2 linked regions of the Psychrobacter arcticus 273-4 genome follow. The protein of the gene in region 2 interacts with the protein of the main gene of each other region in a pairwise test. Links are inferred from orthologs where the notes say so. Each region holds a gene or a part of one and is shown on either strand. Other genes may lie near its edges.

What was found.
Region 1: the proteins of PSYC_RS07760 (region 2) and ndk interact in binary tests that used the Escherichia coli proteins (3 or more experiments, as listed by UniProt). The link is inferred for Psychrobacter arcticus 273-4 from one-to-one orthologs.

Annotation. Positions count from the first base shown.
Region 1 is NC_007204.1:804,785-812,616, reverse strand. Bases 5,025-7,832 are described here. They hold ndk (nucleoside-diphosphate kinase), read right to left. Parts: upstream 6,741-7,832; coding sequence 6,309-6,740; downstream 5,025-6,308. Other genes in these bases: PSYC_RS03540 (adenylosuccinate synthase), read right to left, coding at 7,054-7,832; rlmN (23S rRNA (adenine(2503)-C(2))-methyltransferase RlmN), read right to left, coding at 5,025-5,831. Also shown: hisS (histidine--tRNA ligase), read right to left, coding at 1-1,078; ispG (flavodoxin-dependent (E)-4-hydroxy-3-methylbut-2-enyl-diphosphate synthase), read right to left, coding at 1,143-2,258; PSYC_RS03560 (helix-turn-helix domain-containing protein), read right to left, coding at 2,358-3,173; type IV pilus biogenesis/stability protein PilW, read right to left, coding at 3,170-4,102; more of rlmN, read right to left, coding at 4,602-5,024. UniProt on the Escherichia coli protein: Major role in the synthesis of nucleoside triphosphates other than ATP. The ATP gamma phosphate is transferred to the NDP beta phosphate via a ping-pong mechanism, using a phosphorylated active-site intermediate.
Region 2 is NC_007204.1:1,806,623-1,824,296, reverse strand. Bases 5,699-8,692 are described here. They hold PSYC_RS07760 (uracil-DNA glycosylase), read left to right. Parts: upstream 5,699-6,820; coding sequence 6,821-7,564; downstream 7,565-8,692. Other genes in these bases: cmk ((d)CMP kinase), read left to right, coding at 8,314-8,692; tadA (tRNA adenosine(34) deaminase TadA), read left to right, coding at 7,565-8,152; clpA (ATP-dependent Clp protease ATP-binding subunit ClpA), read left to right, coding at 5,699-6,510. In the rest of the region: hemE (uroporphyrinogen decarboxylase), read left to right, coding at 1-611; argC (N-acetyl-gamma-glutamyl-phosphate reductase), read left to right, coding at 704-1,771; PSYC_RS07775 (hypothetical protein), read left to right, coding at 1,875-2,759; PSYC_RS07770 (ATP-dependent Clp protease adaptor ClpS), read left to right, coding at 2,877-3,293; more of clpA, read left to right, coding at 3,961-5,698; more of cmk, read left to right, coding at 8,693-9,069; rpsA (30S ribosomal protein S1), read left to right, coding at 9,380-11,071; PSYC_RS07740 (integration host factor subunit beta), read left to right, coding at 11,389-11,697; PSYC_RS07735 (lipopolysaccharide assembly protein LapA domain-containing protein), read left to right, coding at 11,857-12,285; pyrF (orotidine-5'-phosphate decarboxylase), read left to right, coding at 12,361-13,059; PSYC_RS07725 (IS982 family transposase), read right to left, coding at 13,122-14,003; PSYC_RS07720 (metallophosphoesterase), read left to right, coding at 14,194-14,991; PSYC_RS07715 (histidine phosphatase family protein), read left to right, coding at 15,312-16,148; rpsT (30S ribosomal protein S20), read right to left, coding at 16,277-16,543; PSYC_RS07705 (NAD-dependent epimerase/dehydratase family protein), read left to right, coding at 17,072-17,674. UniProt on the Escherichia coli protein: Excises uracil residues from the DNA which can arise as a result of misincorporation of dUMP residues by DNA polymerase or due to deamination of cytosine.

The sequences.
Region 1 (7,832 bases), 1.0 Mb from region 2 along the record:
TATAAACCTCAGGATGGGCGACCACAAAGACGTCACAAGCAGGGATATCAGCAATGGGTGCCACCGCGTCTATGAGCAATAATAGACGCTCAAGCCCCATGGCAAAACCAACCGCAGGCTCAGATTTGACTGGCTTACTATCGGCTTTAGCATCGGCTTTAGCATCGGCTTTAGCATCACGGGTATCAATAGATTTTAGCTGTCCAACCAAACCGTCATAACGACCGCCGGCACAGACCGTTGCTTGACTACCAAGCTTATCAGTGACCCATTCAAAAACGGTTTTGTTATAGTAATCAAGACCACGTACCAGATGCGGATTGATTTCAAAATCAATGCCAAGCTCTGTTAAATAAGTTTGCACTTGCTCAAAATGCGCCACACTCTCTTCGCCTAAAAAGTTAGCAAGTTTGGGTGCATCTATTAATAGGGCTTGGGTGCTGGCTTCTTTACTGTCTAAAATACGTAGTGGATTGGTGGTTAGGCGACGTTTGCTATCCTCATCTAGCTGCTCTTGCTTATCAGTTAGATAGGTTACCAGCGCTTCACGATAAGCATGACGCTCATCACGCTCGCCTAGACTATTCAACTGCAGACGCATCTCATCTTTTAGACCCAGCTCTTGCCACATCAGATGGGTCATCGCAATCAGCTCGGCATCGGCATCTGGTAAGGCACTACCAAAGCTCTCGACACCCAATTGATGAAACTGACGATAACGCCCTTTTTGTGGACGCTCATAGCGGAACATCGGACCGATATACCAAAGTTTGGGCGTATCACCGCGTAGTAGATTGTGCTCATTTACCGCTCGTACTGCCCCTGCGGTTCCTTCAGGACGCAAGGTTAGCGGCGTTGGTGGATCAGACTTGTCGGTAAAGCTATACATCTCTTTTTCAACGATATCCGTGGCACCACCAATGGCACGAGCGAACAAATCGGTTTGCTCAACGATAGGCAAGCGAATATGCTCATAACCGTATCTGCCTAGCACATCAGCCAATATTGACTCTAAATACAGCCATTTTGCAGACTGTGCAGGCAAAATATCATTAAACCCTTTAATCGCTTTAATCATGGTTCGGTCGTGTCCTTTAAATTTTAACAAACAGCTCTATAATTTTTATTGGTAAAACATTTTATTATCTAACGCGAATAATCTCATTTTCACGTTTTTTCGCCAATTCTTCTGCATGAGCGCGTACCATCCCTTCTATCTCATCGACCAAATTATCGGTATCAATCAGATGGCTTTTTTCGCCCATACGGTAGACCAGCGATTTTGGTGCAGCACCAACGATACCGATATCGGCTTCTTTTGCTTCACCCGGACCATTTACTTTGCAGCCAATCACTGACAAATTCATTGGCTCACGAATGTCTTCTAAACGCGACTCTAACGCGGTCATTACTCTAATTACGTCAAACTCTTGGCGTGAGCAGCTTGGGCAAGCAATAAAGTTGACACCATTAGAGCGAATATTGAGTGATTTTAAGATATCAAAACCAATTTTAATCTCTTCTTCTGGCTCGGCTGCCAAGGAAATACGAATCGTATCCCCAATACCGTCCAATAATAAACCACCAAGCGCGATGGCAGATTTGACCGAACCAGTACGATAGACACCGGCTTCCGTAACGCCTAAATGCAGCGGATTATCAATCTGTGCTGAGATCAGACGGTACGCATCCATGGTCAAAAACACATTGCTGGCTTTGACAGACACTTTATATTGATCAAAATTAAGGCGCTCTAATATATCAATATGACGCATTGCTGATTCCAGCATTGCTGCACCATTTGGCTCTTTATACTTACGCTGAATGTCTTTTTCTAAAGAGCCAGCATTGACGCCGATACGAATAGGAATATTATAGTGCTTGGCACAGGCAACGACTTCACGTACTTTGGCGTCGCTACCGATATTGCCTGGGTTAATACGCAGACAATCTGCGCCCGCTGCCGCAACCGCTAAAGCAATTTTGTGGTCAAAATGCACATCCGCTATCAAGGGTACGCTGACCAATTTGCGAATTTCACCAAATGCTTTAACGGTATCCATCGTCGGGGTAGAGACGCGCATCAAATCAGCGCCTGCTTCAACACAGCGCTCAATTTGGGCAACAGTCGCTGCCACATCGCAGGTATCGGTATTGGTCATACTTTGCACACTAATCGGCGCATCACCACCAATCGCGACATCACCGACATATATTTTCTTAGTAAGACGACGATTAATAGGCGCTGACGTTGACATAGACAAACCCTTTCATGAAAGCAGTAAGAACGAGAATAACCATAAAACTGAAGGTAATAATAAACAATATTCGCTTTGAAAAATAAATCAGTTAATAAATTAAGGCGCCAATTCAAAACTGGCTTGGCGACCATTTGCGTAGCTGTTTAAAGCGACGGATTGCTGATTAAGCATCAGGCGCACGTTATTGATATTATCGATCTGTACATTAAACGGTGGCATACCTGATAATTGATAATCACCCGCATTTTGCGAGCCCGCTATCAAGCTGCTACCGGTAGCGTCTGTAATAGTGACCACAGCAGCAGCAGTCAGCTTAACATCTAAAGTGGCGGGGGCAACGTCACCACCGCCTAAGTTTAGTGCTGAACCTGAAGCGCTAACCCCTGTAACATCGGTATTAATGGCGGCGCCTTGTGCTTGTTCTACTGCTGAGATATCTTCAGCGCTAGAGACAGGCGGCGCAGTGTTTTCCTTGCTCGCATTACTGACCATACGGAATAGGAAAATCGCTAAAATAACGACACCGATGACGGCGATGATAAGCAGCGGATTGAAGCGAATGCGACTGTGTGTATCACGCTGTAGCGTGCCCATCGGACGCAGTAGCGACTGAGTATTACTGGCTGAACGCGATTTTAGCTCATTTGGGTATGCCGCATCAAAGCTACTGGCTATTCTTACTGGGTCGAGACCCAAATATTTGGCATAGTTAATCGCAAAACCGCGTGCAAACGCCACTTGCGGCAAGTCAGAAAAATCTTCGTTTTCTAACGCTTGCAGATGACGTTTTAAAATAAACAATTCATTTGCCGCGTCGTCCAAGCTAACTTGCTTAGCTTTGCGAGCTTGCTGCAACATGGCACCAAATGATCCCTGCGCGTTAAAGTTAGTGTTTGATAATGGGGTGGTCATTTCCATGGTGCCTCTGGATTGTTAAGCCAAGTCTTTAGTTGTTTTGCTTCATCACTTAATGGATAAGCGGATAAAAGTTGCTGTGCCAATTGTTGGCGTGTCTCGATGTTTTTTTGCGCTGCCGCCAATTTGATACCTTGTAGTAGCAAGCGTGGACTAACGCCCTGCCCTTGCAGCAATATCAAGGTCTCATCATAGAGTCTTTGTGCTTGCTGAAAACGCTGCTGCTCAAGTAGTAAGTCAACCATCTCAATATGCGCAATGATGCTGTTTCGATTGCCATCTAAAGCCCGTAAAAAAGCCTTTTCCGCGGCAGGATGATCCTTTAGTTGAAGGTAGGTACGACCTAAGTTTTCTAACGCACCAATACGGCCTTCATAGCCAAGGGCAGCGCCTGCTATTTCGAACTGCTCTGCTGCCTCTTTGTAACGCTTCATCTGCGACAAATACACGCCATAATTGTTGTGTGCTTGATCAAAATCTTTATCAAGCACAATGGCTTTTTTAAAAAATTGTTCGGCTTTTTCAAGATTAAGGCGGCTACCCTCTTGCTGCAACAAAACACCCATCATATCATAGGCCGGCGCATGACGGCTATCGGCAGCAAAGGCTTTTTCGAGCTGTCTTTGGGCAGCATCGAGCTCGTTTTTGCGGATATATTGTGCAGCAAGTGTCGTTCGAACGCGAGCAATTTCTTGCTGATCCAATTGACGATTGTCATTGGGTTGCGTTGAGGTTTGATAAAGCGTGCCCGTTATTAAATCATTGGTTGGCGTGCTTTGACAACCAGAAATCAATAAAGCGCTTAACGTGCTGGCAAGCCATATACCTTGAGCACTTTTTCTAACAAAAACGGTAGCGCCCAACTGCCTCACTGAATGAGAAAGAGAGGTTTGATATTTGAACTGACAAGAATTTTTAGAAGTCATTATGGTCGCCATCATAAAACTGTGAGTCAATGCGTTCGATCATCGAGGCATCAGTTTAATAGATTTAGCCTCCATAAGTACAATTTAGTTGTCATTAATTGTCTCACTCCCTCAGTACTAGCATTGGCGACTACATTTTATTACCATTGTGATGCAAAAAAGACAGCTAAACATAGTCCGTCTGCAATACTAGAAATAATATTATAGTAACGCGTTACTGCTATAAATTTTTCTTGTTTGCTTGCTTGCTGCTGCCTGCATAGTAGAGGCTACAAAAAATACTATAGTAGGATTCTTTTTAATACGCGACTCTCAACTTAATATGGGCTATCGTAGGCTGGTGCTTTTAGCCCAGTCAATCGTAACAATTTGCCAAAAACGCTGGGCTAAAGCCACAGCCTACGCCAAAAATTATGATAGTTGAGAGTGGGGTTTTTTAATACATTAATTCATCTATAGCTACGTTAGATAGCTATAGCAGTCATTTTTATTAACCTAATCAACTATTTTCGCGGTCTTTAATACTTTGCTGCCAAGCGGCTGAGCGACGTGTTCTATCGGCTACCTGCCCAACCAATTGCCCACAAGCGGCATCAATGTCATCACCGCGCGTTTGGCGAATGGTACAAACAAAACCTGCTTCACTTAATATGTTGCTAAAGGCATGAATGCGATTGTTACTCGACTTATCATAATTTGCATGTGGGAATGGGTTAAACGGTATCAAGTTAATCTTACTTGGCAAATCACCCAATAAGGCAACCAGTTGCTCAGCATGCTCATTACTATCATTGACACCGTCTAACATGACATATTCGATCGTCACATGTTTTTTATGGCGCGGGTTCACGTCAAAGACGTAATTTCTCGCCGCTGCCATTAACTGCTCTAACGGATATTTTTTGTTAATCGGTACCAATTCATTACGCAGCTCATCATTTGGCGCGTGTAATGAAATCGCTAAAGCGACGTCCAGCTCTTTTGCCAACTCATACATTTTTGGCACCACACCTGAGGTAGATAGAGTGACACGGCGCTTTGATAAACCATAGGCATGATCACTGAGCATCAACTCCATTGAGCTGACAACGGGACGATAGTTTAATAACGGCTCACCCATGCCCATCATGACCACATTGGTGACATTATTTTCCCATAAACTATGGTCAATATTCTCTAAGCTGTCGTTTTCATCGCTCATATAAGAAGCATTGGCCACCCATAATTGTCCGAGAATCTCAGCCGCCGTTAAATCGCGCTCAAAGCCCTGCTTGCCCGTACTACAGAAGCTACAGTCCAGCGCACAGCCGACTTGCGAGGAGATACACAAGGTTTTGCGACCATTTAACTTACTGTCATCTGCCGGAATCAATACCGTCTCAACCAATGAGCCGCCAGTCACTTCAAATACCCATTTGCGCGTACCATCATCACTATATTGGCGATGGATAACCTTTGGTGGTATCACACAGGCATTGGCTGATAACTTATCTCGCAAAGACTTACTTAAATTGGTCATTTGCTCAAAATCTGTCACCCCTTGCTGATATATCCACTTAATGACTTGCGTCGAGCGGAACGGCTTTTCGCCAATACTCTTAAAGTAATCCGCCAATTGTGCTTGTGTCATGCCTAGTAGATTGGTTTTTGCCTGCGCCTCGTCTACCAATTTTATGCTGTTAGCAGTTTTGGCTGGGAGATATTGGACAGGGGTTTGGACAGTCGACATAATAAATAACCTTTTTGCATTTTTTGATATAAGCGATGCAATTGTTGAGATGGGCGTTGCTAGACATACTTAATGTATGAGTGCATGAGCAATCCGTTATGAGTGCATTTTTTATCAGAAATTGATAGAAACATACTGATAAAGGATTGATAACGCTAAGTAAAACCAATAATGAGGGAGAAAAGTTAAAATTTCAATGCATAGTTAGACTATAATTGATCCACTTTTAAAAGAGTGCAGCGCTACTGGGGTTAATTATTCGCAGCCTCTGTCTGCGTAGGCACAGCAAGCAAGAAAAATTAACCCCAGTAGTGCTTTATAACATCTGTATTTCTTTTACTTAGGACTGACTATATTATAATAGCTAAAACGGCTTATACCAAAAGATATAAGCCGTCTCGTTACACTAATAATTAATCAGCGCTATTATTATGGATAACAGTGGCTGTTAATAAAATCTGTTAATAAAAGCTGCTATTAACGCGTACGTGCACAAACTTCTTCTTCATTGAAGAAGTAGCTGATTTCACGTGCTGCTGATTCTGCTGAATCTGAACCATGAACAGCGTTTTCATCGATGCTGCTAGCAAAATCAGCACGGATAGTGCCTTCAGCTGCGTCTTTTGGGTTAGTAGCGCCCATGATTTCACGATGCTTAGCGATAGCATTTTCGCCTTCTAGTACTGATACCAATACTGGACCTGACATCATGAAAGATTTTAGGTCGTTATAAAATGGACGCTCAGCGTGCTCAGCGTAAAAACCGCCCGCTTTTTCATCATCTAGTTGCATCATTTTAGCCGCAACAATTTTTAGACCTGATTTTTCAAAACGGTCGTAGATAGCGCCAATGTTATTGCCAGCGACTGCGTCAGGTTTGATGATAGATAAAGTACGTTCGTTAGCCATGAAAAGCTCCTGATATATAAGTGAGAAATTAAATAATTTACGTTGTCTGTGATCACTGCGCTAAGCGAATTCATTCATGCATGTCTAATACGGATACACAATAAGAAGATATAGTGCTCAGCGAATGATTGCTGCCTATTATAATGATTAAGCGTGTAAATGATAGGATTAATTTATGGTTGTATAGTCGGTGAAAAGTAATATCGATACAACAGGTACTACTGGTGCAAATTTTTCTTACTTACCAAAAACAAAACCCCAATGTTTAGCATTAGGGTTTTGTGAATGAACCATACAATATAGTTATAACCAATTATGCATCATACGGATCACGTAGGACGATGGTCTCTTCACGATCAGGACCGGTTGAGATGATATCGATAGGGCAACCAATCAATACTTCGATACGTTTGATGTATTTTTTAGCATTTTCAGGCAGCTCATCGTAGTTAGTGATACCAACCGTTGATTCGCTCCAACCTTGTAGTGTTTCATACTTTGGTGTTACCGACTCATAGAATTCAGCATCATGCGCGCCTGCACACTCAGTTTCTGGCAAATTATAACCGACACCAATGAGTAGCTCTTCAAGACCATCTAACACGTCAAGCTTGGTTAGGCAGATACCTGACATAGAGTTAAGTACGACAGCACGGCGTAATGCCTCGGCATCGAACCAACCACAGCGACGCGCGCGTCCTGTCGTGGCACCAAATTCATGACCGACTTTGGCTAAATGCGCGCCAACATCATCAAACAATTCGGTTGGGAATGGACCGCTACCGACGCGCGTGGTATAGGCTTTTGTGATACCAAGGACATAATCCAAATATAATGGACCGATACCCGTGCCTGTAGATACGCCACCAGCGGTCACGCTTGAGCTGGTCACAAACGGATACGTACCGTGGTCGATATCAAGTAAGGTACCTTGCGCACCTTCAAACATTAGGTTCTTGCCAGCCAGACGCAATTGGTTCAAATCTTCAGTGACATCAGTCACCATGCCTCTGATTGCTTCTTTCCACTCTTGGCACAGCTTAAGCGTCTCATCAAAATCAATCGCTTCAACTTTATAGTACTGAGTCAATT
Region 2 (17,674 bases):
ATTATCGCTATACCAAAGGATTTTTATATAGTAATCCTGAGTTCTTACATCAATTATTGGATAAATTAGCGACGTCTGTGATTGATTATCTCGATGCCCAAGTCGTGGCAGGCGCACAGATACTACAGATATTTGATAGTTGGGGCGGCGCGCTTGGTCATCGTCAGTTTGTTGATTTTTCACATGCGTATAATAAGCGTATTGTTGCTGAGCTAAAGGTACGCCATCCTGAAATACCAGTGGTATTATTTACTAAAGGTGGCGGATTATGGTTGGATATACAAGCCGATAGTGAAGCGGATGCGTTGGGTTTAGACTGGACGATGCCGATTGATCGTGCCCGTCAAGTATTGACTGAAAGTCAGCGTCAGTTAACTAAGCAACATAAAAAACTACACAGTAGTAAAGCTATTCAGGGTAATTTAGACCCAGCAACTTTATACGGTTCACCTGCGACTATCCGTGCCGAAGTCAATGCAATGCTTGATAGTGCTTATGCTAACGGCGAAAAAACCGGCTATGTGGCAAACTTAGGTCATGGTATTACCCAGTGGGTCAATCCTGATAATGCCAAAGTGTTTATCGATGCGGTCCATGATTATAAAATTTAAAAAATACGATTTGAGAGATAGTCTTGGTTATTTGACTGACTCTATATCTCGTATTCATTAAGTAATAACAAAGTAGTAGAAAAGGATGTTTTATGATTTCAGCAGCGATTGTCGGTGGCACAGGTTATACGGGTATTGAGCTAATACGTTTATTATCTGCCCATCCTGAAGTGTCTATTGATTTGCTAACCTCGCGTAGCGAAGCAGGCACTCGCGCTGATGAGATATTCCCAAGTTTACGCGGTATCTCAGATATTGTGTTTAGTGATTTAGGTGATGAGACGCTAGCGACATTGCAACAGTGCGATGTGGTGTTTTTTGCCACACCGCATGGCGTCGCAATGCAGCAAGCAGAAGCGCTTACTGAAGCTGGTGTGAAAGTGATTGATTTGGCAGCAGATTTTCGTTTGCAGTCATTAACGGATTTTGAACACTGGTATCAGCAATCACACGCTTGTCCTGAACTACTAAAAACGGCTGTTTATGGTTTACCTGAGATCAACCGCGACAAAATTGCTAATGCTTTGGTTGTGGGTAATCCCGGTTGCTATCCGACCACGGCTATCTTGGGTTTAAAGCCGATAATTGAAGCGCAAAATAAGCAATCTAAACAACTTATTGAGTCGCGTATTGTCATCGATGCCAAATCTGGCGTTTCTGGTGCTGGTCGCCAAGCAAGTCTCGCACTGAATTATGCTGAAAGCACAGACAATTTTAAGGCATATAGCGTTGAAGGTCATCGCCACTTGCCAGAGATTGAGCAAGGCGTTGCACAGCTATTGGACAGTCAATTTAGTCATCGTGTTCGTTTTCTGCCGCACCTTGTGCCTATGATACGCGGCATGCTGAGCTCTATTCATATGGAGCTCACCGATGCGGGTGCTTTGATGGATTGGCAACAAGTATTTGAACAAAGCTATGCGTCAGAGCAATTTATTGATGTAATGCCAAAAGGGCTGTATCCCGATACCCGTAGTGTACGTGCCAGTAATCGATTGCGTATTGCTGTTCACCAAGACAACGAGCGTGCCGAATTGACCGTGATTGTCGTACAAGACAATTTAGTCAAAGGAGCAGCTGGGCAAGCAGTGCAAAATATGAATGTGATGTTTGGATTTGATGAGTCTCTTGGTTTGAATTTTGCGCCCATCGTTCCTTAACAGATGTTTACTTGTGATTAAATTATCACTACTTATGATACTAGGTATTGATTATAAATTCCGCTATAATAATTTGCCTTTCCTGTTAAGAGATACTGTCTAAATGCGTTTTAAGAGTGTACTACGCTTTTGCTCACCGCCAGCACGCCCATCGTGCCAAGACTCTGTTGCGTATGAATTGGAGCGTAGTCTACATTGTGCACTGCTGCCTTTTGTTACTCAGCGTAGTACCATGAAGCATGACAGCATTGCTCGTTCGCAGCAAGGCACTTCTACACTGGTGTTAGCATTATTTGTGATTGCGATATTGGTGACGGCAGTTGTCGCACTATTATTTGGTCACAAACTTGGTTATCAACGTGGCTATTATTCAATGCAAAATGAAACCAAGCAAGCGATCATTACCAGCAAAGAGTCGCTCCAAGAGCTAAAAGATTTGCGTGTCAGTCATAAAATAGCGACCAATGAGGTTGCAACTGCCAAACAAGAGCTAGAAATAAGTTTGGTAAACTCAAAAGAGTTACGCGAAAATCAGCAAGCTATAATGGTTGAAAATAGACAAGTGGCGCAGCTTAATGACCTCTATGCTGAGATTGTTAGTGAGCAGGGCGGCATGCCTTTACAGATACTAGGTGCAAAGATTGAGCCTTTGCCTGAATATGCCTTTGAATATGGTTTTGATATTGGTATGCTCGCAAGCGATGGTAAAGCCAAACGTTTAAATCCAACGTTGACATTGCTTGATGACGACGATTTTGTAGAAGTGCCATTAGATCCCGTCAGCTATACCATTGAAGGCGTGACGCGTATACGTGGTCGCTTTACAATGCCAGCGGGCTTTAAGCCTTTGCAAATTAAGCTAAATTTAAAAGCTGCTGGTCAAGAAGTAGAGCAGCTGTATGATTGGAAGCTTGGTGCTAAAGTTGATAATATGCCATTATCACTGTTAGATTTGCCAGAGGTCGATGAAAGTCCTATTGAGCCTTAGTTGTCGTAAGTTGTCGTAGCTGATAGCCAGTCATCTAGTAGTATTTCACCTTTTATTTTTAACGATGTTTTTACTCTCTTAAAGATATTTACTCATTAAACCTACCGATTCATCTGTATGCCAATTATGATAAAACAAACGATAGCAGTAGCGGCACCAATCATATCAGATTGGCATTTTCCTCATATGCCCATGCGTCTTGCGCAAGTGGGTGAGCCCGACGGTGAAACGACCCCACAGGCTGATGTATTAGTGGCAGAGCCAGAAGTGGCCAAGCCGCCCATGTATGCGGTAGTGATGTATAATGATAATTACACACCGATGGAATTTGTCGTCTATATTTTACAGTCCGAATTCCGTCACAGTATGGATTCAGCAGTTGAGATTATGTTGACGATTCATAATAGTAGTAAAGGTATTGCTGGTATTTATCCTAAAGATATCGCTGAGACCAAAGCCAAAAAAGTTAACAGTCTTGCTCATCGTGAAGGCTATCCATTATTGACGCAAATCGAGCCGCATCAAGGCGAGTAAAGCCTTACTTTAATATTCGATAGCGCTTATCATCTTAAGTTCAGTATATTTTTATTGTATATCTTTGATTTTATTAATAATATTAAGTATTATGGTATTTTTATAGCAAGTTTACTCAAGTATAAACTTGCTCTGCACCTCTCTTTTTTAAATCGGCTTAAACTTTCTTATACAATTGCTTTTTTCATCATTGCCTGTCTTTATTCTCTCTTTGCATTATTCAAATCTTTTAATTGTCTGTAGCTTTACTACATGAGCGCTATAGTCGGTGAAAAGTAATATCGATACAACACGTATTGCTGGTGCAAATTTTTCTTGCTTGCTGTGCCTACGCAGACAGAGGCTGCAAAAAATTTACACCAGCAATACGGTAGCGACTTTAAAGTATTTCAACTATATTCTTTCTAAATGAACATTATCATTGAAAAATGGTCTAGGGATACTTCGATACATTTTAGTATGCGTTAATAGATTGACTATACTTGAGTATCATGTTGAGATAAAGAGAAGTGAGGATCATACCCAAGCTATGGAAGTCAGTATTTAATCATGCCACTTAATAATACTCATATTGCCCTTGAACAATCCATCTATCGCCCTGATTTACTTACTAACTCATTCATAAAGCTATCAATTATAAAGATAGGTATAACCGTAGGAAGTCGTTATGTTAAGTCGTCATCTTGAAGTTTCTTTGCGTTTAGCAATGACACTTGCGCGCCAAAAATCGCATGAGTATCTCACTGTTGAACATCTCTTACTGGCACTCTTAGAAAATACGCACGCTGCCAACACATTGACGGCCTGTAATGCAAATGTCTCAGCACTACGTACTGAGCTTGAGGCTTATATTAATAAGCACACTCCAACGGTCGATCCTGATACTGAGCAATCGCCGCAGCCGACTCAAAGCTTTGATCGTATCCTGCAACGTGCGATTTTTCATGTGCAATCTATCGGTGGTGGTCGTTTGGTTGAAGGATCGGATATTCTAGTATCGATGTTTTCAGAACATGACACTTATGCTGTTTATTTGCTCAAAAAACAGGGTATCAGTCGTCTTGAGCTGACCCAGTACTTATCACATGGTCATGATAAAGATGAGCCCTCTGAGCCGCGTGCTTCTATGACTGGAGAGCGCCGCAGTAGTGCCTCAGAAAAAACAAGTAAAGATCCATTGGTTGAGTTTGCGACCAATTTAAATCAACGTGCTGCTGAAGGCAAAACGGATCCATTGATTGGGCGTGGTCCTGAAATTGAACGAGCCGCGCAAGTATTGTGTCGCCGCCGCAAAAACAATCCATTATTAGTCGGTGAGCCGGGCGTTGGTAAAACCTCTATTGCTGAAGGGTTGGCGTGGTTAATTATCAATGATAAAGCACCAAAGCCCCTTAATGGTTGCGTGATTTATAGTCTTGATATTGGCTCATTAATTGCTGGTACTAAGTATCGCGGCGATTTTGAGAAACGCATGAAATCGCTCCTTGATGCGCTGAAGAAAAAGCCCAATGCTATCTTGTTTATTGATGAGATTCATATGATTATTGGTGCAGGTTCGTCAATGAGCAGCAATATGGATGTCTCAAACTTGATTAAGCCGGCACTTGCCAATGGCGAGCTGCGTTGTATCGGTTCAACTACTTTTACCGAGTATCGTCAGGTATTTGAAAAAGACCATGCCTTATCGCGTCGCTTCCAAAAAATCGATGTTAAAGAGCCAAGTGTCGATGATACGATCGATATTTTGCGCGGTCTTAAACCGCGTTACGAAGAATTTCATAACGTTGTATATACTGATGAAGCGTTGGTCACCGCTGTACAGTTATCAGCCAAACATATCCACGAGCGTTTTTTACCGGATAAGGCAATTGATGTTATTGATGAAGCGGGTGCTTATAAGCGTTTAGGGGTCGTGGCTGATGCAGATGATATAGAAGCAGAAGAAAACTTCATTGCTGATATAGAGCAAGATTTTGATGCACAAATCGATGCTGATATTGAAGGTCTCGATGGCGAAACCTATAGTGATAACGAAATGCAGGATGAAGCAAACACTGCAAAAGCCAATGATCGTGCAAAATCGTCTGATGATAAAAAAGCGAAAGGCAAACGTGCCCCGATAAAAATTGATGTGGCGGATATTGAAGCGATTGTTGCCAAGCTTGCGCGCATTCCGCCTAAGTCAGTATCAAGTGATGATAAGAGTATTCTCCAGCATCTAGATCGTGATCTTAAGCATTTAGTGTTTGGGCAAGATGAGGCTATTGGAACTTTAGCAGATGCGATTAAGCTGTCTCGTGCCGGTTTAAAAGCACCAGATAAGCCAATTGGTTCATTCATGTTTGCAGGTCCTACAGGGGTTGGTAAGACGGAAGTCTCTCGTCAATTGGCAAATCTATTGGGTGTTGAGCTGGTGCGCTTTGATATGTCAGAGTATATGGAAGCACATACTGCTTCACGTTTGATTGGTGCGCCGCCGGGTTATGTTGGTTATGATCAAGGTGGTCTGTTGACTGAAAAAATCAATCAGCATCCGCATTGCGTATTACTGTTTGATGAGATCGAAAAAGCGCATCCGGATGTCTTTAACTTGTTATTACAAGTGATGGATCACGGTACATTGACGGATAATAACGGTCGGGTTGCTATCTTTAAGCAGGTCATTGTTATTATGACGACCAACGTTGGTGCTGAGAGTATCAGTCGTTCCTCTATGGGCTTTACCCAGCAAGATCATAGCCGTGACAATACGGAATCACTCAAGCGTGTCTTTACTCCAGAATTCCGTAACCGTCTTGATGCCATCATTCAATTTAATCCACTAGATACCTCAGTAGTCGTCTCAGTGGTCGATAAATTCTTGGTTGAGCTACAAGTACAGCTAGATGATAAGCAAGTCACTTTAGAGATTGATGATGATGTGCGTGATTATCTGGCTGCTAAAGGCTATGATCGCTTAATGGGCGCACGTCCAATGCAGCGTCTGATTCAAGATGAAATCAAAAAGCCTTTGGCAAATATGATTTTATTTGGTGATTTGGTGAATGGTGGGGTTGTGCATTTAACCTTGGAGCCTGAAGCATCAGATGGTGATACTGTGAAGCTTGGTAAAGCTGGTGATAAGTCTTTAGATAAAGGATCAGCGGATAGCCTTATTATATTGACAGTCGTTGAGATTCATGAGCCCCGTCCGGATTCTGAGTCGTTGGCCAGTTAGTTTTTTGTCGCACTATTATAAAAGCGGTTACTACTTATAAAAACGGTTGCTACTTATCAAAACGGTTACTGCGGTAGCCGTTTTTTTATTGCTAATATATATAGTCGGTGAAAAGTAATATCGATACAACAGGTACTACTGGTGCAAATTTTTCTTGCTTGCTGTGCCTACGCAGACAGAGGCTGCAAAAAATTTACACCAGCAATACTGTAGCGACTTTAAAGTATTTCAACTATATGACCCCGCAAACTCAATATTTTGTTAATATCGACCTTAGCGCATCCTGATAACAAATAAAAAAGGATTCATCATGGAATTATTTGACGTACAACCCACAAAAACAGCCGTGCAAAAGCAAGCGATTCTCGACAATGTACGCTTGCCAGAAGATTGGAAGCAGGCGTTAGCAGAAGAATTAACCTCTGACAACATGGATAGCCTGCGTGCTTTTTTAAAAGAAGCATATCAGTCAGAGTCAGAGGATGGTATTTATCCCCCAGCACCGCTGATGTTTAATGCGTTTAATTTAACGCCTTTATCACAGGTGAAGGTGGTCATCTTAGGGCAAGACCCTTATCATCGCCCTGGACAGGCAATGGGGTTGTCTTTCTCTGTCCCTAAAGCTATCCCGAAGCCACCATCACTTAACAATTTATTGAAAGAGATGGCGGACGATATTGGTATCAAACCTTCAGCACATGGTGATTTAACGTATTGGGCGCAGCAAGGAGTTTTATTGTTAAATAGCTCTTTGACAGTAAGAGAAGGCGAACCAAACAGTCATCAAAATCAAGGCTGGGAGCAGTTCACTGATGCGGTTATTGATGTTATTAATGAACAAACTGCACATACTGTGTTTATTTTATGGGGCAGTAAAGCTCAGAAAAAAGGCAAGTATATCAATACAGATAAACATCTGATTTTGACGGCAGTACATCCATCACCCTTAGCTGCCAATCGTGGTGGTTTTTTTGGTTCTAAGCCGTTTTCTAAAACCAATGATTATCTGGTGCAATATGGTCAAACGCCTATCGATTGGCAGCTACCACAGTAAATGAGACATTTTCTAAATATTAATTCACAGCCTAACCAGCTAATAGATAGCCCATTTGTAAACCCGTTAATAGGTGAGCAGCTTAAAACAGCTATATTTTGGTCAGTTGAAGATATTAAGTGGATGACAGAGGCGCTAAAGCTTGCCAAACAAGGCGCTGAGCGTGAGGAGGTGCCAGTAGGAGCCGTATTGGTTCATAATCAGCAGATTATTGGTCAAGGTTTTAATGAGCCGATCGGGCGTTGTGATGCGACAGCTCATGCTGAAATAGTTGCCTTAAGAGAGGCTTGTGCGCATTTAAAGAATTATCGTTTGCCACTACAGACAACTTTATATGTCACCTTAGAGCCCTGTACCATGTGTATCGGGGCGCTGATTCATGCTCGAGTGGACAGACTTGTATATTCTACAAATGAACCAAGAGCAGGGATGGTTGGCAGTCAAATGAACTTAGCTGCACAGCCTTTTTATAATCATCATATGCAAGTCGATACAGGTTTATGCCGTGAGCACAGCAGTCAGATGTTAAAGGATTTTTTTCGTGAGCGTAGAAAAGCGGCAAAAGCGAATTGCAAGATGAGCGATTAACAAGATATGATTCTTGCTGCTAGTGATAGGTCGCTTTGTTTGCTATAATATCGCCCTATTTGCTTGTTAATGGAGTTTTTTGCTTGCAAGACTTTGATAAACAAGTAAAAAATGCTTTATTTATGCTTCTATAAGTGGTGCCGACTATTAAAGTGAGTGTTATGACTGTTTCCAACCCTAATACGAACAATAATAGTGAAATGACTTCATTGCGCTATCCGGTTATCTGTATTGATGGGCCAAGTGGTGCAGGTAAAGGTACGGTTACATGGCGCTTATCACAAGTTTTAGGGTATCAGCTGCTTGATTCGGGTGCATTATATCGTATCGTGGGACTTAAAGCGTTTGAAGCTGGACTGATGACTGCGGATGCAAGCCAAGCTATTGATGAGATGGCTGTATTAGCGTTAACGCAAAGCTTAGAGATTGCTTTTGTACCTAACAATGAATCAGGACGTGTTGATATTATTGTGAATAGTGAAGTGGTAGGTGAGCAAGTTCGTAACGAGACGGTTGGCGGTTATGCATCACAGATCGCAGTATTTTCAAAAGTTCGTCAAGCATTGCTGAAACTGCAACAAGATATGGCAACTCGTTCAGGATTGGTCGCTGACGGTCGTGATATGGGTACAGTCGTATTTTCAGACGCTGATGTAAAGGTGTTTTTGACTGCAAGTGCTGAAGCGCGTGCCGAGCGCCGTGTAACACAGCTACTGAATGCTGGTCAAACAGCAGATTTTGAAGCGATTCTAGCGACAATTAAAGCTCGTGATGATCGTGATGAGAATCGTTCGACGGCGCCATCAAAGCCGGCAAAAGATGCGCTACTATTAGACAGCTCTCACTTAGATGCTGATGCGGTTTATGAGCAAGTAAAGCAATATTGTCAGGCTCAAGGCATTTGCTTTAATAGCTAATACAAACAACATAGTAAGTATTAAAAGGTTTCCTATAGGTTTGATTTTAGTATAAAATTACAGTAGTAGACGCCAATAATCTTTAGAGGGTAACGAAAATATACTGTCTGAAGGACATAAATTAAAAAATATAACGCATTTTAATCTAAGACAGTTGTTGCTAGTGAGTTTGCTGAACCATTCGCTTATTAGCAACAAACGTTTTTTTATATGACTGCATAGGATATAAAACCAGTATTCTCGTTTTATACAGTCATAAATTTGATCCGTACTGTGCTGGACAGGATACGGCTATACAAAGGTAGACATAATGGAATCATTTGCTGAACTATTTGAAGCGAGCATCGAAGAAACAGGTCTGGATATTGAGCGTGGCTCGGTTATTACCGGTACTGTTGTCGCCATCGATAACGACTGGATCACTGTTGATACTGGTCTAAAATCTGAAGGTATCGTCGCTCGTGAAGAGTTTTTAAGCGAAGAAGGCGAACTTGAAGTTGAAGTTGGCGATAGTGTCGATGTTGTGGTTGAAGCGGTTGATAACGGTATGGGTCAAACCTTACTGTCACGTGAAAAAGCCAAACGTGTTGAGACTTGGAATTTCCTTGAGAAAATCTCTGACAATGATGAGATCGTAAAAGGTATTATCTCTAGCAAAGTAAAAGGTGGCTTTACCGTAGATATCGGTTCAGTACGCGCGTTCTTGCCAGGTTCTTTAGTAGATGTACGTCCTATCCGTGATACGACGCATCTAGAAGGTAAAGAGTTAGAATTTAAAGTTATCAAACTTGACCAAAAACGTAACAACGTTGTAGTTAGTCGCCGTGCCGTTATGGAAGCTGAAAACTCAGCTGAGCGCGAAGAGCTATTGAACAAGCTTGAAGAAGGTATCGAGATCGAAGGTATCGTTAAGAACCTAACTGATTACGGCGCATTCGTTGATCTTGGTGGTATTGATGGTCTATTGCACATCACTGACATGGCATGGCGCCGTATCAAGCACCCATCTGAGGTGGTTGAAGTTGGTCAAGACCTTAAAGTTAAAGTACTTAAGTTTGACCGTGAGCGCAATCGCGTAAGCTTAGGTCTAAAACAATTGGGTACTGATCCTTGGGATAACGTTGGCGGTACATACCCAGTGGGTAGCGTCGTTAAAGCTCGCGTAACTAACTTGACTGATTATGGTTGTTTTGCTGAAATCTCTGAAGGTATCGAAGGTCTAGTACACGTATCAGAGATGGATCATACCAACAAAAACATCCATCCATCAAAAGTTGTTCAAGTGGGTGATGAAGTTGAAGTAATGATTCTTGATATCGATGAAGAACGTCGTCGCATCAGCTTAGGTATCAAACAGACTCTAGCCAATCCGTGGGATGAGTTTGATAAGAAACATGAGCGCGGTGATAAAATCACTGGTACCATCAAATCAATCACTGACTTCGGTATCTTTATCGGTCTAGATGGCGGTATTGATGGTTTGGTTCACTTGTCAGACATTTCTTGGAATGAAACTGGCGAAGATGCTATCCGTAACTACAACAAAGGTGACACCGTTGAAGCAATGGTATTGTCTGTAGATTCTGAAGCCAACCGTATCAGCCTAGGCGTGAAACAATTAACTTCAGATCCATTTAACGAATACCTAGTCAACAATGACCGCGGTGCTATCGTTAATGGTAAAGTAAAAGAAGTAGACGCTAAAGGTGCTACTATCGAACTTGCTGACGAAGTTGAAGCGTATTTACGTGCCTCTGAGATTCAACGTGACCGCGTTGAAGATGCGACTAAGCATCTAACGGTTGGTGATGATGTTGAAGCTAAAATCATCAGTGTTGATCGTAAAACACGTAACATCAGCTTGTCAATCAAAGCGAAAGACGAAGCTGAAGAGCGTCAAGCGATTAAAGAGCTAAGCAGCACAACCACGACTACTACTGCTGCCGGTTCTGATGCACAACCAAAAACTATTGGTGACTTGATCAAAGAACAAATGCAGTAAGCTATTTACCGCTAATGTTATGATCTTATAAAAGAAAGCGACTCCGGTCGCTTTTTTTTACGGCTAAATTTTGCTATTGACGATCATTGCTGAAGTTTTTTCTTTAATAGAGGAACTCTTGTTTCCAATTTACCTCAATATCCGCTATCATTTGCAACATCGAGTAACGAGATGTAAGCTTAGACCCAAGTCATTATAAACAAACAGATATTTAACCAACAATCGCGTGGTTATTAGCCTGTATTTTGTAATTTCTGTGGTTATTGTTTTAGTTATTTCCATCATCTTATCTATCAATTAACAAGGCAAGCGTGATAATGCAGCAAACAATTAATAAGTCTGAATTCATTAGTAATCTGAGTACGAATTGTGACACGATGACAGATACTGTTGTCGATGACGCAGTACGCGAAATATTAAATTTGATGACCCATACGCTCGCCAATGATGGTCGAGTAGAAGTACGTGGGTTTGGCAGTTTTTGTCTGCATCATCGCCGCGCTCGTATGGGTCGTAACCCTAAAACAGGTGAAAGTGTGCCAGTACCTGCCAAGGCTATTCCGCATTTTAAGCCAGGCAAAGCATTACGTGAAGCCGTCAATGAAAAAGTAGCAGGCGGACAGTAAGCCAATTGAGGTAATATAAGATATTAAATCGTTCTACTACTAAAGTATGAGCCAATTTTTCTTATTTATACCCAATCTTTGAGAACGTAGTATTATTAATCAGCATGGCTTAGTTTTTATCAATTTGTCTGTTCTATTAAAAACCTAAGGAGACGTCTGATGCGTATTTTATTATTAGTATTGCTATTTTTGAGCTTCGCTTATTCACTTGCTTTGGTATTAGCAAACAATACTGAAGTTGGCGTGAATCTGCTGTTTTCACAAGCGCCTACGATGAATTTGGGTTTGCTATTGATACTGTGCCTGATACTCGGTATCGTCATAGGTATATTATTAGCATTGCTGATTTTCCGTGTTTTGCAAAACAAGTGGGAAATATCGCGTCTACAAAAGGCGAATGCCAATTTACAAGAGCAGATAACCCAAGCTAATGTGGTGATTGATCGTCAAGCGAATGCACCCACTGTAGAAGAAGCTGTTTATGGGGCGACAGCGGTCAACGTACAGGATACGACAATGAACAATGCTAATCCCAATGTCAATGTGCATGAAGGGGCAAGTTTGACCAAACAAAAACGCGATTACTGATAACTCATAGGATGCGTTTTTACTGCTCATTCTTAATACTATAATTTGATAAACCAGATATAAAGAGGCACAACAATGAACAACGCAATCAATTCTCCTGTCATCGTTGCATTAGACAATATGACAAAGAATGCCTCTCTTGCGTTAGCTGACCAATTAGATCCGGCGTTATGCCGATTAAAAGTAGGTAAAGAGCTGTATACCCGGTGTGGTCCTGAGATAGTCAAAGCACTACATCAACGCCAATTTGAAGTTTTTTTAGACTTAAAATTTCATGATATCCCGAATACCACCGCACAAGCAGTATTGGCTGCCGCTGAGCTTGGTATATGGATGGTCAACGTCCATGCCAGTGCAGGGCTAGAAGCGATGGCATTGGCAAAGCAGCGCTTACTAGATAGTGATTTTGACACGCTACTGATTGCAGTGACTGTCTTAACGTCTATGGACAATGAAGCACTCATGCAAACTGGTATCACCGACGGCTTAGATGCACAAGTTAGCCGCTTAGCACAATTGACCAAGCAAGCAGGTCTTGATGGCGTGGTATGCTCAGCGCAAGAAGCAAAGACACTAAAGGCATTATGTGGTCAAGACTTTAAGCTAATAACCCCTGGTATTCGCTTGCTAGACGACAACGCTGATGATCAAAAGCGTATTTGCACGCCGAAACAGGCATTAAACGATGGCTCTGATTATCTGGTCATTGGGCGCTCAATTACCCAAGCAGCAGATCCTGCGGCTAAGTTGCAGTTAATACTTCAAAGCCTTTAACGTTTAATGTAAACGCTAAAATGCAAGATTTAAGCTAAACACTCAGTTTAAAAACCCCACTCTCAACTTGAAATAAGCAATTCAAACTGAAGTGGCGGGTTACCAAGTTTTTTGTTGAGTACAAAGCATAGATTATGTGACAGAATTTTACGAATCAATCGATGAGACAAATGCCATAAATCTCTTGCTCGTACCCTTTGTATATTAAATCGTTCTGATAGCTGACCAATGACTGTTTCAACGATACGGCGGGCTTTCATTAGCCGTTTTACCACAGGTTTGGGTCTATCCTCTTTCATGTTAGCTCTGAGTGGCGTTTGTAAATCCACTCCTTGAGCGTCGTAGTACTGAGTGAGACTAGGGCTGATATACCCTTTATCAGCGCCGAGCAAACCATAGATATTGTCAGTAATATCAGGCGCAACCGCTCTTTCATCAACATTGGCAGGAGCAAAGGTAAAGCCTTTAATCATGCCCGATAAGTTAACAAGCAAATGTCCTTCAAAGCCATAGTACCTCTCTTGCTTAGCCGCACAGTAGCTAAAAGCCGCTAAGTCTTGATAGTTTTTATGCCGATAAGCGCGTCCATAATGACAGACGGGTATCGGAAAACCATCCATAAAATGGATGTTGTCACGGCCCTCAAGTTGACTGACGTTATCTTGTATCCGCTGTTTGACTTGCCACAGATTCGCGCAATGCTTTGCGAAGTTAGGATATGAGCCTATGGCTGGAAACCAGGCTTGCCAGTGCTGGGTAAAATATTGCCAAATCTGTTTGTCTTGATCAAGGTTTAAAAATTCACCGACCAGTTCCATGCAAATGATCTCAGGATCACTCAGCTTTGGCGCGTAACCTGCACCTCGCAAGGGTTCAGTAACGACTATTTTGTAATATTGCTCTACCATTAAATAGATATTGATGATAAATTCGTCTATGGGCATCTCATGACTCCGTTGTATTCTTGGTCGAAAACAATAGATTAGTGAGATGCTCTTCTTTTTTCAATCACTTTCGAAGTTGAGAGTGGGGTTTTAAAAGTAAAAAGACAGCCTAAGCCGCTGTCTTTTTACTTTTTGTTGATAGGTGAAAAGCTGCTAAACTATTGATGTTTATTTAATGACATTGGCCACTATGAAATTACAGATTTTGAGTGACTTACATATTGACAGTTATGTTCGTCAATCCCATCCGATAGGGCATATCCCTAAAACCGACGCAGACATCGTGCTAGTAGCGGGAGATACTGCCAATAGTGATATTGGTATGCCATGGCTACAAGAGCAAGCAGCGCGCTTACAAGTCCCTCTAATCACTATCGCCGGTAATCATGAGTACTTCAATGAAGACGTGCTGCATTTTGATAAAAAGCTGGCGACTTGGGATAATTATGATAGTGAATCAAAGCAGGGCGTACAATTTTTGCAGTGCCAGTATATTGATATTGGAGAGGTGCGAATCTTAGGCTGTACGCTTTGGACGGATTATCAATATCAAGCCAACGAAGATACTATGGTAGCGGCGCTACGCTTTATGCGTGACTATAAACAGATCTATGCGGGCAGCGAGCTGTTTTCACCTGAGGTATCAATGCAGATCCATGCCAAACAGCGCCAATGGCTCAAGCAAGCATTAATCACAGCCAAAGCATTGGGTAAAAAAACCGTGGTCATGAGTCATCATAGTATTAGCCCATTATCAGTGTCTGAAAAATATGCCAATTTGCCAAGCAATGCCGCGTTTGTAAGTGATTTGTCCCAATGGATGTATGAGGACTGGGCACCAGCGCTATGGGTGCATGGGCATACGCACGAGGCATTTGATTACCACATTCATAAGACACGCGTTATCGTCAATCCGCGCGCTTATCCAAATGAGGTCAGTAGTACGGCGTTAGCATTCGCATGGGATAGAGTGATTGATATCGGCTAGTTACGCGTAATGAAGGTGAGTCTCTATTTTGCAAGGTCTGAGTCTCTATTTTGCAAGGTCAAAGTGTCATAGCATTTTAGTAATATTGAAATGAATGAGTCTGCTATATATAGTTGAAATACTTTAAAGTACGCTACCGTATTGCTGGTGTAAATTTTTTGCAGCCTCTGTCTGCGTAGGCACAGCAAGCAAGAAAAATTTGCACCAGTAGTACGTGTTGTATCGATATTACTTTTCACCGATTATATATGTTTTAGATTATGTTGCAATTGGACTTATATTTGGTTCATTCCTGTCAGAAAATCTGATAGGCTTGTGTGATGAGTAAACTTCCTAATAACACCACATCGAGCCTATCCGCTGAGAAGCTTGCGAGTCATACTCCAAGTGCACCAGCACCCTCACACCTCCCTGATAGCATGATTTCTTCGGTCAGCTTGTTGCCTGAAGATAAGCGGTTGATTTTATTTACCAGACATTCCTTGCGCGAGCGCTCTGATGGTAATGGCTTTGCCAGTTATCAGCTGCCATTGACACCCAAAGGTCGCGTATTGGCAAAATCTTGGGGTCGTTGGTTGGCAGGACATCTGCCGTATTCGCTCGATGTCGATAGTATTTCAAGCCCGATCGGTCGCTGTATTGATACGGCGCAGCTGATGCAAGAAGGGGCAGGACTACGCCGTGATATTACACACCAGTCATTACTGGTTGAGCCTGGCAGCTTAGTCACCGATCCTGATATTGCCAACCCTATCTTTAAAGAGATTGGTGTTCTCAATTTTATCAATCGATTCCTGCAAGGCAATCTTGAAGGCACTAAAAACGCTTATCAAGGTGGTCTCGATATTTTATCGCTCTTTTATCAAAATCAACCCCAGCACGGGCATCTGATGCTCGCTGTCAGTCATGATACTTTGTTATCTGCATTCTTAGCGGTGATGTTTGATATGATTGAGATTGATTGGAATGATTGGCCAAAGATGATGGAAGGGGTATTTTTGTGGTTTGATGAGAAGCCATTCGAGCAGGCAAGTGCGTATTTTGTATGGCGCGGTGAAGTCTATGTACGTCCGATTCAGACTTTGCTTGAAGGCTACCGTGCTGCTGGCTTTCATCCTAAAAAACTGCTATTGCCACCAGAAGTAAAATGGACATAAGAGCTACTTATTAAGTGGTTAATTATTTTTGAGTAGGCATAAAAAAACCTTGCCCCAGTATTAGAACCAGTGACAAGGTTTTAGTTATGATGCTATCAAAGCATCATGCGGTCTAAACGCAACCAATCTTAAGCTTGTAAGCCTTTGATTGTTTTGTTTAGGCGGCTCTTACGACGAGCAGCTTTATTCTTATGAAGAATACCTTTGTCAGCCATGCGATCAAGAACCGGTACCGCTTTTTTGTAAGCTTCGGTAGCCGCGTCATAATCTTTAGCAGCGATAGCCGCGTCAACACGTTTCAAATAAGTACGAACCATAGAGCGTTGTGACGCAGAGTTCTGACGACGTTTGGTATTTTGACGGGCGCGTTTACGAGCTTGTGCAGTATTAGCCACGCGAATCTCCTTGATAAAGACAGATAAAAATATGAATGTGGATTACAATAAAGGGTTTAACCATCATCAGTAACGAGCAGCCGTCTCGCCAAACATGATGTCGATGTCTGATATTAGAGTATCTAATAGTAAGAAATCATCGCAAGCGCCAGAACTGTTTGGAATAATTAAACAGCGTTGACGTGTAAAGCCGGTTATCTTAGCAAATTATCACACTTAGAACAATAAGTTTGATGATTAATGCTCAAAGAAGTTACGCCATTACATGGATGAGCGGAATTTTATGCCTTTAATAGGAATTTATACAGGTATTTCTCATAATATTGAGGAAATCTCTTAGTCTGAACAAGGGTGGAAGCTGAATAAAACCGCTTGCTGATAAAATCTCTTACAATAAATTATGCATAATAGCCTCGGTGATTCATTAATTTAGGTATGATACTAAAGTGGTAAACGTCACCGATGGGCTTTGAAAAATCACATTTTTGACTATCATAAATTTTACAACACTCTATAAATGGATAGGATATGCAGCGAAAAGCAATAGTAATAGGTGCAACAGGATTGGTCGGACAACATCTTGTGAAGCAGCTTAGTGAGCTTTATGACACATTAATTGTGATTGCACGTCGTCCTCCTCGCTATATTAATGCCAGCATGCGTTTCTATCAGGTGAATGATTTTGACAACTTAGCCGAAATCTTTGCAAGCGTTGGCGCTGATCGAAAAACGGATGCCTTTAGTTGCCTTGGTACTACCAAAAAACAAGCGGGTAGTGATGAAGCTTTTCGTAAGATTGACCATGATTATAATGTCGGTTTTGCCAAATTGTGCCAAGATAAAGGTGTTGAAAACTTCTTTTTATTATCCTCAATGAATGCGGATATCAACAGTCGCTTTTTATACAATCGGGTAAAGGCTGAAACTGAAGAGTCGATAATGGCATTAGAATTTGCGCAATTGGTTATTTTCCGTCCATCGTTACTACTTGGCAAGCATAAAGGTCGCCCGCTTGAAAGTCTGGGACAAAAAGCCTTTCAGCTTATTTCGCCACTGGTGTCCGAGTCGCTATCCTTACATCCTATTTCTGCTAAGCGTGTCGCTAGTGCGATGGCGATGAGCGCCCATGAT